DNA from 2 places in the Pyxidicoccus sp. M6 genome. Region 1 is predicted to be linked to the other one. Evidence: riboswitches for the same ligand, from Rfam matches in the RefSeq annotation. Region 1 holds a riboswitch; the other holds the start of a gene.
What was found. Region 1 has a riboswitch for cobalamin ahead of ACVTJA_RS46030 (TonB-dependent receptor plug domain-containing protein). Riboswitches for the same ligand answer to the same signal wherever they lie in the genome.
Positions count from the first base shown of each region.

Region 2: it holds a riboswitch for cobalamin, as region 1 does, so the genes downstream of both, ACVTJA_RS03940 (energy-coupling factor ABC transporter permease) here and ACVTJA_RS46030 (TonB-dependent receptor plug domain-containing protein) in region 1, are expected to answer to the same signal.

Region 1 covers NZ_CM145714.1:11,707,000-11,712,473, forward strand. The annotation lists gene ACVTJA_RS46030 (TonB-dependent receptor plug domain-containing protein) at 1-2,150, opposite strand, end outside; cobalamin riboswitch at 2,210-2,448, opposite strand; gene ACVTJA_RS46035 (FHA domain-containing protein) at 2,455-3,027, opposite strand; gene ACVTJA_RS46040 (hypothetical protein) at 3,138-3,422, opposite strand; gene ACVTJA_RS46045 (hypothetical protein) at 3,461-4,132, opposite strand; gene ACVTJA_RS46050 (dipeptidase) at 4,211-5,473, opposite strand.
Region 2 covers NZ_CM145714.1:913,043-918,516, reverse strand. The annotation lists gene ACVTJA_RS03955 (energy-coupling factor ABC transporter ATP-binding protein) at 1-396, opposite strand, end outside; gene ACVTJA_RS03950 (energy-coupling factor transporter transmembrane component T family protein) at 462-1,061, opposite strand; gene ACVTJA_RS03945 (hypothetical protein) at 1,051-1,233, opposite strand; gene ACVTJA_RS03940 (energy-coupling factor ABC transporter permease) at 1,260-2,066, opposite strand; cobalamin riboswitch at 2,096-2,318, opposite strand; gene ACVTJA_RS03935 (cupin domain-containing protein) at 2,423-3,499, opposite strand; gene ACVTJA_RS03930 (nuclear transport factor 2 family protein) at 3,782-4,330, shown strand; gene ACVTJA_RS03925 (response regulator transcription factor) at 5,082-5,438, shown strand.

The sequences.
Region 1 (5,474 bases):
CGGCCCGGCAGCGGGAAACCGGTGAAGTCATAGGCCCGCACGTCGAGGAGGTTCTTCACCTCCACGGACAGGGTGAGGTCCGGCCCATGCAGGAAGGTGCTGGACGCGCCCGCGCTCAACAGCGTGCGCGACGGCAGGCTGCGCGAGCCCGTGCGGTTGACGAACTGCGAGGACTGATGGAGCACCTCGGTGCGCGCATTGAGCCAGTCCGGCCCCGCGCGCACACGGCCCACCCACTTCTGTCGCGGCCGGTACGGCAGGTCCATGTTGAAGAAGCGTGGGTCACCGTAGCGGTTCTGCGTCCGCATCCACGTGTAGCTGGCGTTGGCGGACAGCCACGGGAGCGGATGCGCCTCGCCCTCCAGCTCCACGCCCCACACGCGCGCCGCATCGAAGTTGTACGGACGCGCGAGCAGCGGCGGGTACAGCTCATACGCAATCAGGTTCTCGTACAGAGCACCGAAGCCGCCGGCGGTGACGCTCCACACGGGCTCATCTTCAACACGAAAGGCGGAGCTCCACGACACCGCCGCATCCGCGTACAGGGCACGCTCGGGCTTGAGCCCCGGGTTGGGGAGCAGCGTGCCCTGACGGATGTAGAGCTCCAGGAAGGAAGGCGCGCGGTGGGACTGGCCGACGTTGGCGCGCACTCCGAAGCCACCGCCCAGCGACACGGACGTGCCCAGCTTCGGAGCCAGCAGCCAGTACGGCCCCACCCGTTCCACCCGCAGCGACGGCACCACATTCACCCGGCCATCGAAGAGCCGAAGCTCGTCCATGGCCATGACGCTCGCACGCCACCACGAAGCGGACTGCCCGTCCCGCGCCTCGGTGACGCCCTCACCGGACGAGGCCACCGTGACGGTCAGCGACTGCATGTCTCCGAGCGCCCGGCGCCCCTCCAGCTCCACTCCGCCCACGGAGTGCCGCTGCGCACCACCCGCGCCCGGCAGCTCTCCCGTCACCTCCAGCCCGTCGCGCCGGAAGAAGCCGCGAGCACTCCCCTGCCCCACGTCGCCGAGAAGCCCCGACCAGCGCAGGCCCAGGGACAATCGACCCAGCTCCTGCCTCCCGGAGGACTGGGGGTTCTGCACCGTGCCGGGGATGGAGCGGTCCTCCAACGACAGCTCCGCGAGCGCATCCAACCGGGAGCCACCGGGCAGCCGCCGCCGGTAGCGCAGCAGACCGCCACCGCCTCGCGCGTCATTGCGCGCACGCACCTGCGAGGTGAGCGGGTTGTCGTCGACCGCGGGAAGCTCATCCACGTCGTACGCGAAGTCCCCATCCGAGCGCCCCGCATGCACCAGCAGCAGCGCCTGCCCATCGAGCAGCGGACCGGTGGCGGCGACATGGCCCAGCATCGTGTCCCAGCTCCCGTACGTCACCTCGCCGCTGGCGCGCAGGTGCGAGCCGGGCGCGCGGGTGATGATGTTCACCGCGCCGCCCAGGCCTCCCGAGCCATACCGGGCACCCGCGCCGCCGCGCAGGACCTCGAAGCGCTCCACCAGCGCGGCGGGAATCTGCGACAGGTCCGCCATGCCGCCCGCGCCGTTGAGGGGAATGCCATCCAGGAACACGAGCACACCGTTGGCCGCCGCGCCGCGCACCACCAGGCTCTTGCTCTGCCCATAACCACCGGAGTCCTGCACCGACAGGCCCACGGAGCCGGCGAGCAACTCCGCCGTGTCACGCGCCTCGCCCGCATGCTCGCGAGCGTCGATGATGGTGATGGCGCCCGTGGGGTCTCTGCGCTCCGGAGACTCCGGAGGCGGAGGTGTCTTCCCGCGAACCACGGTGGTGCGCGAAGCGGAGGGCTCCGCGGGAGCTGACTCCTGTTCTGCCCCGCTCGCCGTGGGCGTGGCCACCGTGGGCTCACGGCCCGACGCCTCACGCGCCGATGCCTCTTCACCGGCCTGTATTGGCGCATCGCTCCGAGGACTCGGCTCCGGGTCGGAGCTCACGACTGGCGAACTGGAATCCGGCGCGAGCACGGCCGAGCGCGCCGCGGAGCCCTGCACTGGAGCGGAAGCCGCCGCATCGCCGCCCGGCGCCTCACGCACCTGTCCCTCGTCAGTGGCCTGAGCGTGCGCGAGGAGCGGGATGTTGGGCACCAGGCACGCCACGAGCCCGGCGAGGAAGGTCCACCGCATGCTCCGCCTTCCGCTCTCTCCATCGAAGAGAGAAGGCCACCCGCCCGTGCCGGTGAAGGGCACGGTCGAACCCCTGGGCAGGTCTCCTGGCTGACGGGCTCCGGAGTCCGGCGCACGCCGCGCCATTCCGGAAGGGGCCTTCCGCCTTCCCCCGGAGCGACGCTGCCGGAGTGGCGACTGACCGAAGTCCCCGGCCCTGACCTCAGGGCTGCCCGTTCACAGTGGCGGGACCGCGCCGGATTCGCACCGGCTTCCCTCTTGAAGGCCCGACATGGGCACCCAAGGGCGCACCCCTTCTAGGGACTCACACCCCTCGCGTCAAGCGAGCCGGGGTGCGCTGGGACGACGCGCGCACGTACTGCTCGAAGGCGCACGCCTGGAGGAACACCAGCTCCACTCCCCCCAGCCTCAACGCGGCCCGAGCGAAGAGCGGCGCCGGCCTTCCCGGGACAATCAACACCCCGTCCTGGAACGTCCCGTTGTGGCTCCCCAGGTCCGTGACGCTCCACATCCCCGTGTGCGGCTCCTGCCGGAAACGCGCGTGCATGCGCGACACGGTGGGCTCCGACAGGATGATGTCGCACTCGGGGCCGCGGCCCACTGTCACCTCGGAAACGCCTCCGCGAGGACGCGGCCGCACCTCGAAGACGAGCGGCTCCACGGAGCGGCTCTGGGGCCGCCGCCCCGTCTGCGTCAGTCCCTCGGAGCGCGCCACCGGGGCCGGCGGCGCGGGCACGGACTCCCACACCAGCACGGGCCAGCGCAGGGTGCGCAGCAGCGCCTCACGGTCGACAAGCACCTGGGAAGCCAGGGTGGACAGGCGATGGAGCACGGGCACGTTCCTCCAGCGCGACGAGAGCGGAGCGAACCTGTGCATGGGGGTTCCATCCGGACACCCCCTCACGTTCATTTTCGTGGGACACAACCGCCCTCGCGAGCCAGGCGAGCCGTATGACTCACTCCCACCCGCGCGGTGGCACGGTGCGTCTACTCCCGCACGCCCGCGTCGGCACACGGCGTGCCCGCGTCCACGGCCTCCGGGGAACAGTCGGGGAGCGCCCCCTCTTCAACCGAATCCCAGTCCGACTCCGCCCCCGCGTCGTCCACGGAAGACGTGCCGGAACCTGCGTCGAAGTAGGCGACGCTGGCCACGCGGTCCTCCACGGCACAGCCCGCCGCGCACAGCAGGAGCCCCGCGAGGAGCAGCTCGCGAGGACGGAAGGAAGGGCACCCACGGAAGCCGACGCGCGTCACGGAGGAAGTCCGGTTCATCGCCTTTCACTCTCGCGCAGCCGCAAGCGGAGCGCCACTCATGGAAGAATCATGAACGCGACCGCCAGGCGGGGCTGCACCACCCAGCCGCGGTGCAGCGGGATGAACCCCCCGGAGGTGCTGTCCTCGTAGCCCAGGATGGGCCGGCCGACGACGAAGTCCAGGGCGGCGGTGGCCTCCACGGCGAAGAGCCGCGACAGGCGCCACCGCACCGAGGTGTCCGGCCCGGTGAGCAGCGTGGGGATGAAGCGCGGATTCGAGGGCACGACAGTCCGAGTCAGCGCGAATGAGGACCGCGCGAAGACGAGCAGACCCGCGCCCGCGCCCACGCCCCACCGCACGGGCCCGGAGCGGAGCACCGGCGTGTCCAGCCAGAAGCCGAAGGTGTACTGCTCCAGCTTCACGTGCGTCTGCGAGTCGTAGATGTTGTCCGGCACGCCCGCGAGGAACAGGAAGCGCAGGCGCAGCGCCGAGCCCTCCCAACCCATCCCGAGCAGCAGCCCCTGGTGCCCCGTCGAGGCATACCCGTCCAGCGCGCCCTGGGCACCCACCATGAGCTCCCACTGCACGGACGGCCCCTGATGCGCGGCCTCCGAAGCCATGGGGGCGTCCGCCGGAGGAGGACGCGGAGGCTCCTCGGCCCACGCGCCGGAACCCACGAGGAGCGCCATCACCCACCCGAGCCGCAGCCACCTGATGCCCGATGCCATGGCGCGGACGCTAACGCCCGCGGGCGCCAGCGGGAAGTCCCGCGATGAAGGGCCTGGCACCATCATCCGCTCCGTTCCTCAGCGCTGGGCGCTCGGGGCGGCGCGCAGCTCGCGGCTGACGCGCTCGGCCTCGCGGAAAACGCGCAGCAGGTTGCCCCCGAGAATCTTGTGGAGCTGCTCGCGGGTGTAGCCCCGGGCCATGAGGGCCTCGGTGATGCGGGGCAGGTCGGCCACCGAGTCGATGCCCTCGGGCGTGGAGGTGATGCCGTCGAAGTCCGAGCCCAGGCCCACGTGGTCCACGCCGGCCACCTTGGCGACGTGGTCGATGTGGTTGATGAGCGCGTCGAGCGGGGGCCTCTTCACCCTGGCCGCCCACTCCCAGCTCGTCGCCTGGGACACGCGGAAGCGCGTGGCGGCGTCCGCGTTCTTGTACTGCGCCTCCAGCTTCTCGTCGGCGGCGTTCCGCTCCGCGGCCATGGCGGCGAAGCCCTTGCGGTAGTCGTCGTCGATGAAGGCCGAGAAGAAGTTGACCATGACGACGCCCCCGTTGGCGGCGACGGCCTTGAGCATCTCGTCCGTCATGTTGCGCGGGTGGTCGGTGAGCGCGCGGGCGGACGAGTGCGACGCAATCACCGGCGCCTTCGTCACCTTCATCACGTCGAAGAAGGTGGAGTCGGCCACGTGGGAGATGTCCACGAGCATGCCCAGCCGGTTCATCTCGCGTACCACCTCGCGGCCGAAGTCCGTGAGGCCGCCGTGGTGCTTCACGCTGGCGTCATTGATGTCGCCGGACGAGTCGGCCCACTCGTTGGTGTTGGACCAGGTGAGCGTCATGTACCGCGCGCCCAGGCGGTAGAAGTCGCGCAGCACGCCCAAGTCATTCTGGATGGCGTGGCCGCCCTCGACGCCCATCAGCGCGGCGAGCTTCTTCTGCTTGCCCGAGCGCGCGGCGACGATGTCCTTCGAGGAAAGGGCCAGCACCATCTCGTCCGGGTGGCGCTCCACCTGCTGGAGCACCACGTCCATGAGGCGCAGGGCGCGGTGGGTGTACTGGCCTGCGAACTCCTTGGGCTCCACCCAGATGGAGAAGAAGGCGGCGCCCAGGTTGCCGGCGCGGGCGCGCGTGAAGTCGAGATGGCCCACGCCGTTGGGCGGCTTGGAGCCCAGGTCGAATCCCTCTTCCAGCATGCGCAATGGCGTGTCCACGTGCGTGTCGATGATGAGCGCGGACTCATGCACGGCGCGGGCCTTCGCTGAAACGGGCGCGGGCGCGGCGGCGGGAGTCTCGGCGAGCGCGGGAGCCCCCAAGAGGAGCAGGGAGGCGAGGACGGAGCGGTTCACT
Region 2 (5,474 bases), 2.6 Mb from region 1:
CAGGGCGAGCACCCCGGCCAGGCAGGCGCGCTTCTTCTCACCGAAGCTGAGCTGCTCCACCTCGCGCGAGCCGAGCCCCGTGAGCCCGACGGCTTCGAGTGCGGAGCCCACGCGCGCCGCCACCTCCGCCGCTCCCAGGCCCCGGGCTCGAGGCCCCGCCGCCACGTCCTCTTCGAGCGTCGCGCCGAAGAGCTGGTCGTCGGGATTCTGGAAGGCGAGCGCCACACCCGCCGCCGCTCGCGCCGCAGCGCCCCGCCCAAGGGGTGCACCGTCGAGCAGCGTCCGCCCACTCCGTTCAGGAAGAAGACCCATCAGCGTGCGCAGCAGCGTCGTCTTGCCGCAACCGTTGGCGCCGAGAAGCGCGACGACTTCTCCGGCCCGAGCCTCCAAGGACACGCCAGTGAGGACTGCACGAGTGCCCACGGGCCCCGCACCGATGGCCTCCACACCCAGGCGCACCGTCACAGCCGGCCCCCGACTCCACGCGCCGCACGTGCCTCGGCGGTGGCACACGCCTGGTCGAAAGCCCGCACCAGCGTGAGCCCCGCCAGCGCACCCATCGACTCGAGCGAACGCCGCGTACCGCTGTAGCCCCCACGCACCAACTGCGCCTCACGCGCCGTGCGTGCCGCGCCCTCGAAGACGCGGGCGTACCGCGCCGAGAGCGCCAGCAGCTCCGTGAACACGTCCGGCACTCCGAGTCTCCGGAGCGCATGCGCGAAGTCCCACGGAGGCGTCAGGTGCGAGAAGAGTCCGAACACGGCGACGCCCGCCGCCATGCGCGCGCCCAGTAGCCACCCCGCCGCCACTCCGAGCCGAGTACCAAGGACTGCATGCAGCGCGGCCGCGAGCGCTCCCGCCAGCAGCGCCGCACCGAACCCACGCGCCACACGAGAGACACTCCGCCCCCACGCAAGCCCGAGCGCTCCCGTGCCGGCCGCAACCGCGAGCGGCGCCCACGGCAGTGGACCGCCCAGCCCCGCGACGAGGAGCATGAGCGCAATGCCCAGCTTCACCCGCGCATCGAGCCCACGCACCCACGCGGGAGGCTCACGCACCACGGCGGCCTCCCTCCACGAAGAGGGCGCGGTAGCTGTACCCCAGCACCCAGCCACCGATGAGCCCCGCCACGAGGAAGGCGAAGAGCAGCACATCCCCCTCGGGCTGCGGAAAGAGCGGCGCGGGCGTGCGGCCCGCGGCTTCCGCGTACGGGCGCACCACGTGCTCGTCCACTCCAGGCCATCCCTGCGGCGCGGCCGTCACGGCGACACCGGAGGCTGCGCGGCGGCACCGAATGCCAGCAGCGCCGGACGCCGCCGCGAGATGAACACCAGCGCTCCCGCCGTCAGCGTGGCCTCCAGCAACCCCAGCGGCAACTGCGTCGGCACGAAGGCCAGCGCCACCGCCGTGAAGGCCCGTCCCAGCCCCTCCTCCCCGTGCAGCGCCGAAGCCAACTCGAACGCCGTCGTCGCATACGTCGCCCAGTCCGCCACCAGCCCCGCGACGAACCCCGCCCCCCACAGCGGCACATCGAGCTTCCTCAGCGCGCGGAACGCGAGCCACCCGGCGAACCCACCGGCAATCCCCATGCTCCACACGTCCGCGCCCAGCGTCGTCAGCCCGCCGTGCGCGAGGAACAGTGCCTGGAGCAACAGTGCCACCAGCGTGACGAGCACCGTGAGCACCGGCCCCACCAGCACCGCCGCCAGCCCCGTACCCACCGGGTGGCTGCACGTGCCCGCCGTGGGCACCGGCACCGGCATGCACGAGATGACGAACACCGCCGCCGCGAGCATCGCGAGGAACGGCCCGAAGACGGGGTCCTCCGCCGAGCGCCGCCGCAGCGCGCGCACCCCGAGCGCCACGAGGGGCAGCATCGTGACAGTCCAACCGGCGGCCCATGGCAGGGGCAGTACGCCCTCCGCCAGGTGCATCGCATGCGCACGCGCGGGCAACAGCAGCAACGCGGCGAGCACGAGCGGTGCTCCGCACACGCGAGACAGGAGACGGTCGTCGACGGGAGCGGGACGGTTCGCACCGTTCCAGCGCCCATGCACCCAGCGCATGGCAACCTCCTCTCAGTCCACGGAGAGGGTCAGTCGTTTTGCCTGGGGTAGGTCTCCTGGCTCATGGGTTGCGGAGGGCTCCTCGGACTTCGAGGAGGACTCCCCGCGCCGCTTCCGCCTTCCCGGGCACCTGCTGCACCCAGTGGCACTTCGTGGAAGCGGCCTCACCCACTCACAGTGGCGGGACCGCGCCGGATTCACACCGGCTTCCCTGTTATGCCCGTCGTGGGCACCCCAGGCGGCGATTCAGTTGTGGCCGCGCAGATAACGGAGCCGCGAGGCACTTGTCAACGAACACGCCTCCCGTTGACCAGGTTGCACCAGCCACGGCACTGCATTGACAGACATTCTCCGCCTCAGCGCGGCAGGCGGCTGTCCCGTCCGGAGACCACGCGCAGCACCCTCGGCGGCGCCGCTGCGGCCGGAGGGAGCGAGGCCACCGACTCCTGCTCGGAGAGCTCCTCGGACTCGTTCGCCGCCTCGTCCTCGTGCTCCACGTCCGCCACACGCTCCGGATGGCTCGCCGAGCGGTAGCGGCCCGGCGCGACGCGCAGGTAGCGCTGGAACGCCTTGCCGAAGCCCGTCGGCGAGTCGTACCCCACGCGCGCCGCGACGACATCCACGGACTCCGTCGTCGTCTTCAGAATCTTCGCGGCGAGGCTCATCCGCCACCGCGTCAGGTACTTCAGCGGCGGCTCGCCCACGAGCTCCACGAAGCGCCGCGCGAAGGCCGCCCGGGACAGCGCCACCCTCGCCGCCAGGCTCTCCACCGTCCACGGCAGCTCCGGATTCTCGTGGATGAGCGACAGCGCGCGCCCAATCTGCGGGTCCCTCAGCGCGCCGAACCAGCCTCCGGCGCCCACCGGCTGGCTCGCCATCCACGCCCGCACGATGTAGACGAACAGGCTGTCCACCAGCCGCGGGATGACGATTTCCGAGCCCGGCAGCTTGCGCCCCGACTCGTGGGCCAGCAGCCGCACCAGCGCCTGGAACTGGCCGCCCTCCTCCGTGTAGTCCACGTTGAGGCGGATCAGCTTGGGCAACAGCGCCAGCAGCGGGTGCTGCCCGTCCTGCTCGAACTCGTAGGCCGCGCACAGGAGCACCGTGGTGTCCGCGGAGGCGTTCGGCGGCAGCGCGGCGAGGCGCAGCTTCGCCTTCTCCAGCGCCTCTTCCCACGGCTCCGCCCGCGTGCCCGGGTCGTCCGTCATGAAGTGGCGGACGCCGCTGCCCACGAGCGCCACGTCGCCGGGCACGAGCCGCATCGGCTCCTTCTCCCCTTCGAGCCGGAGCCAGCACACGCCCCGCTGCACGAGGTGCACGGCCGTCTTCGTGTTCGCCTTGATGTCGAGCCCCCATGGCGACAGGAGCTCCGACTGACAGAGCATCGTGTTACCCAGTTGGGTCACGCCCAGCACGTTCGCGAGTACGTCCATGGTCCCCACCTTAATAGGCCGGGGCGTACAATAGCGCATCCCACCGTGCATCCACCGGGCTGAGACTTTTGGACTGAAAAGCGAGCGTTTCGGTCATTGTTCGTCGCATCCGCGGCCCCTACTATGCACTCCGTCAACCCGTTCACACACACCCTGCGCTCTCGCGGGAGCGTGTGCGAATGAGTGTGTGATCTCGCGCCTCGGCGCGAACCGACCCGGCAATCGCTTGCCTCGGGGCCCCCCGGCCCGGGCAGGCGTGTGCCCCAGCTTCAGGAGTCCACAATGAAGGTCCAGCTGACCCTTACCGCCATCGTCTTCGCCCTCTCCATTCACACCACGGCCGCGGCCGAGGGCAAGAACCCGCCCGCCGCTGCCACCACCAAGAAGGACAAGGAAATGACCACCGCTGCTGCCGCCAACACCGCCACCAAGAGCGCCGCCGACGTCGTGAAGGGCTTCTTCGAGGCCTTCGGCAAGGGTGACGGCGAGGGCGTCGTCAACTCGTTCCACAAGGACGCCGTCATCACCGCCGTCCGCAAGGGCGAGCGCAAGGGCACCCAGCTGCACGGCTCCTACAGCGGCCAGCAGGGCGCGAAGGACTTCGTGACCAACCTCGGGAAGAACTTCGACACCAAGGCGTTCTCCGTGGACTCCGTCATCGGTGAGGGCAACGTCGCCTTCGCGAGCGGCGCCTTCGTCCACAACATCCGCACCACCGGCAAGCCCTATGCCAGCGACTGGGCCCTCAAGGTCGTCGTCAAGGACGGCAAGATCCTCGAGTACCACTTCTTCGAGGACTCCGCGGGCTTCGTCGAGGCCAGCAAGAACTGATACACGGTTCTCGCGCCGCGTCCCGCGCTCCTGCGCGGGACGTGGCGTTTCGTCGTTTTCAGCGCCTGTAACATTTGTAGCTACAGTTGCAAAAATACACATCGCGCGCGACAGGGCTTTGGGGAGAGCCCTCCGCAGGGGCGCCTGTGTATTGTCTTGGGAATGCAGTCCTGCTGTGAAAGGCGATGCTTCACATCGCCAGGGCAACCGAGGGGGAGTTCCGTCCGTGGGCACGCTACTGAAGAGCGAAGGCACCCGTGCGAGCCAGGCTCGCGCGCCGAGCGCCACGCATCCAACACGTCACCGCCCGTCTCACCCGGACGTCGAGCTCCTCGCGCGCCGCGAAACTTTCATCCCGCAATCATCACCCCGGTACGTCCGTCACTTCACGGCACGTGCCGCCGCCTCCGTGCGTCGTGAGGCGCGGTATGGTGATTTTGTAGTCAATTCACTAAATTCAAGTGAAAATAGACAACCGTCAGATACGTGATATAATGCATTACGTCACAACTCACCATGATGAGAAGAATAGGAGGGCTCATGGCGCGTGTCGTTTCTCAATCCTTGGTCGTCAATGACATGGTTCCTCAATGGCTCACGGTATCGGAAGTGGGCCTGGTGGGTTCAGAGTTCTGTAGGCAGTCGGGGGCAAATCGCGTCTCAAGCGGGATAGGACGGGTGACACGGTGAGTACGGAGGGGGGAATTCGGGGGCGCTTGCCAATACACGAGTCGAGTGAACGGAGTCCGCTGTGATTGCGCAAGAGACATCATCGATAGATCAGGACATCTCCAGGGTCGCCGAGCGGGCCACTGCCGCACCACTCCTCGCGGGTCCTCGAGACAGGCTGTACGACATTGCGCTGGCCTACGCGCGACGCAAGCGGCTCAGCTCCCGCGAGTGCGAGGTCTTCACCCGCTTCGTGTCACAAGGGAAGACCAGCAAGGAAATCGCGGCGGAGCTCGGCATCGCGTATCCGACGGTGAAGCTCTACTGGACGCGCATCTACCGGAAGCTCGAGTGTGATGACGCGGTGGGCGCCCTGGTGGCCTTCATGCGGGAGGTGACGATGCTCCTTCCCGCCGTGACACCAGCGTCACCGAGCTGAACGCACGAAGCCGCCCCTGAGACACCCCAGGGGCGG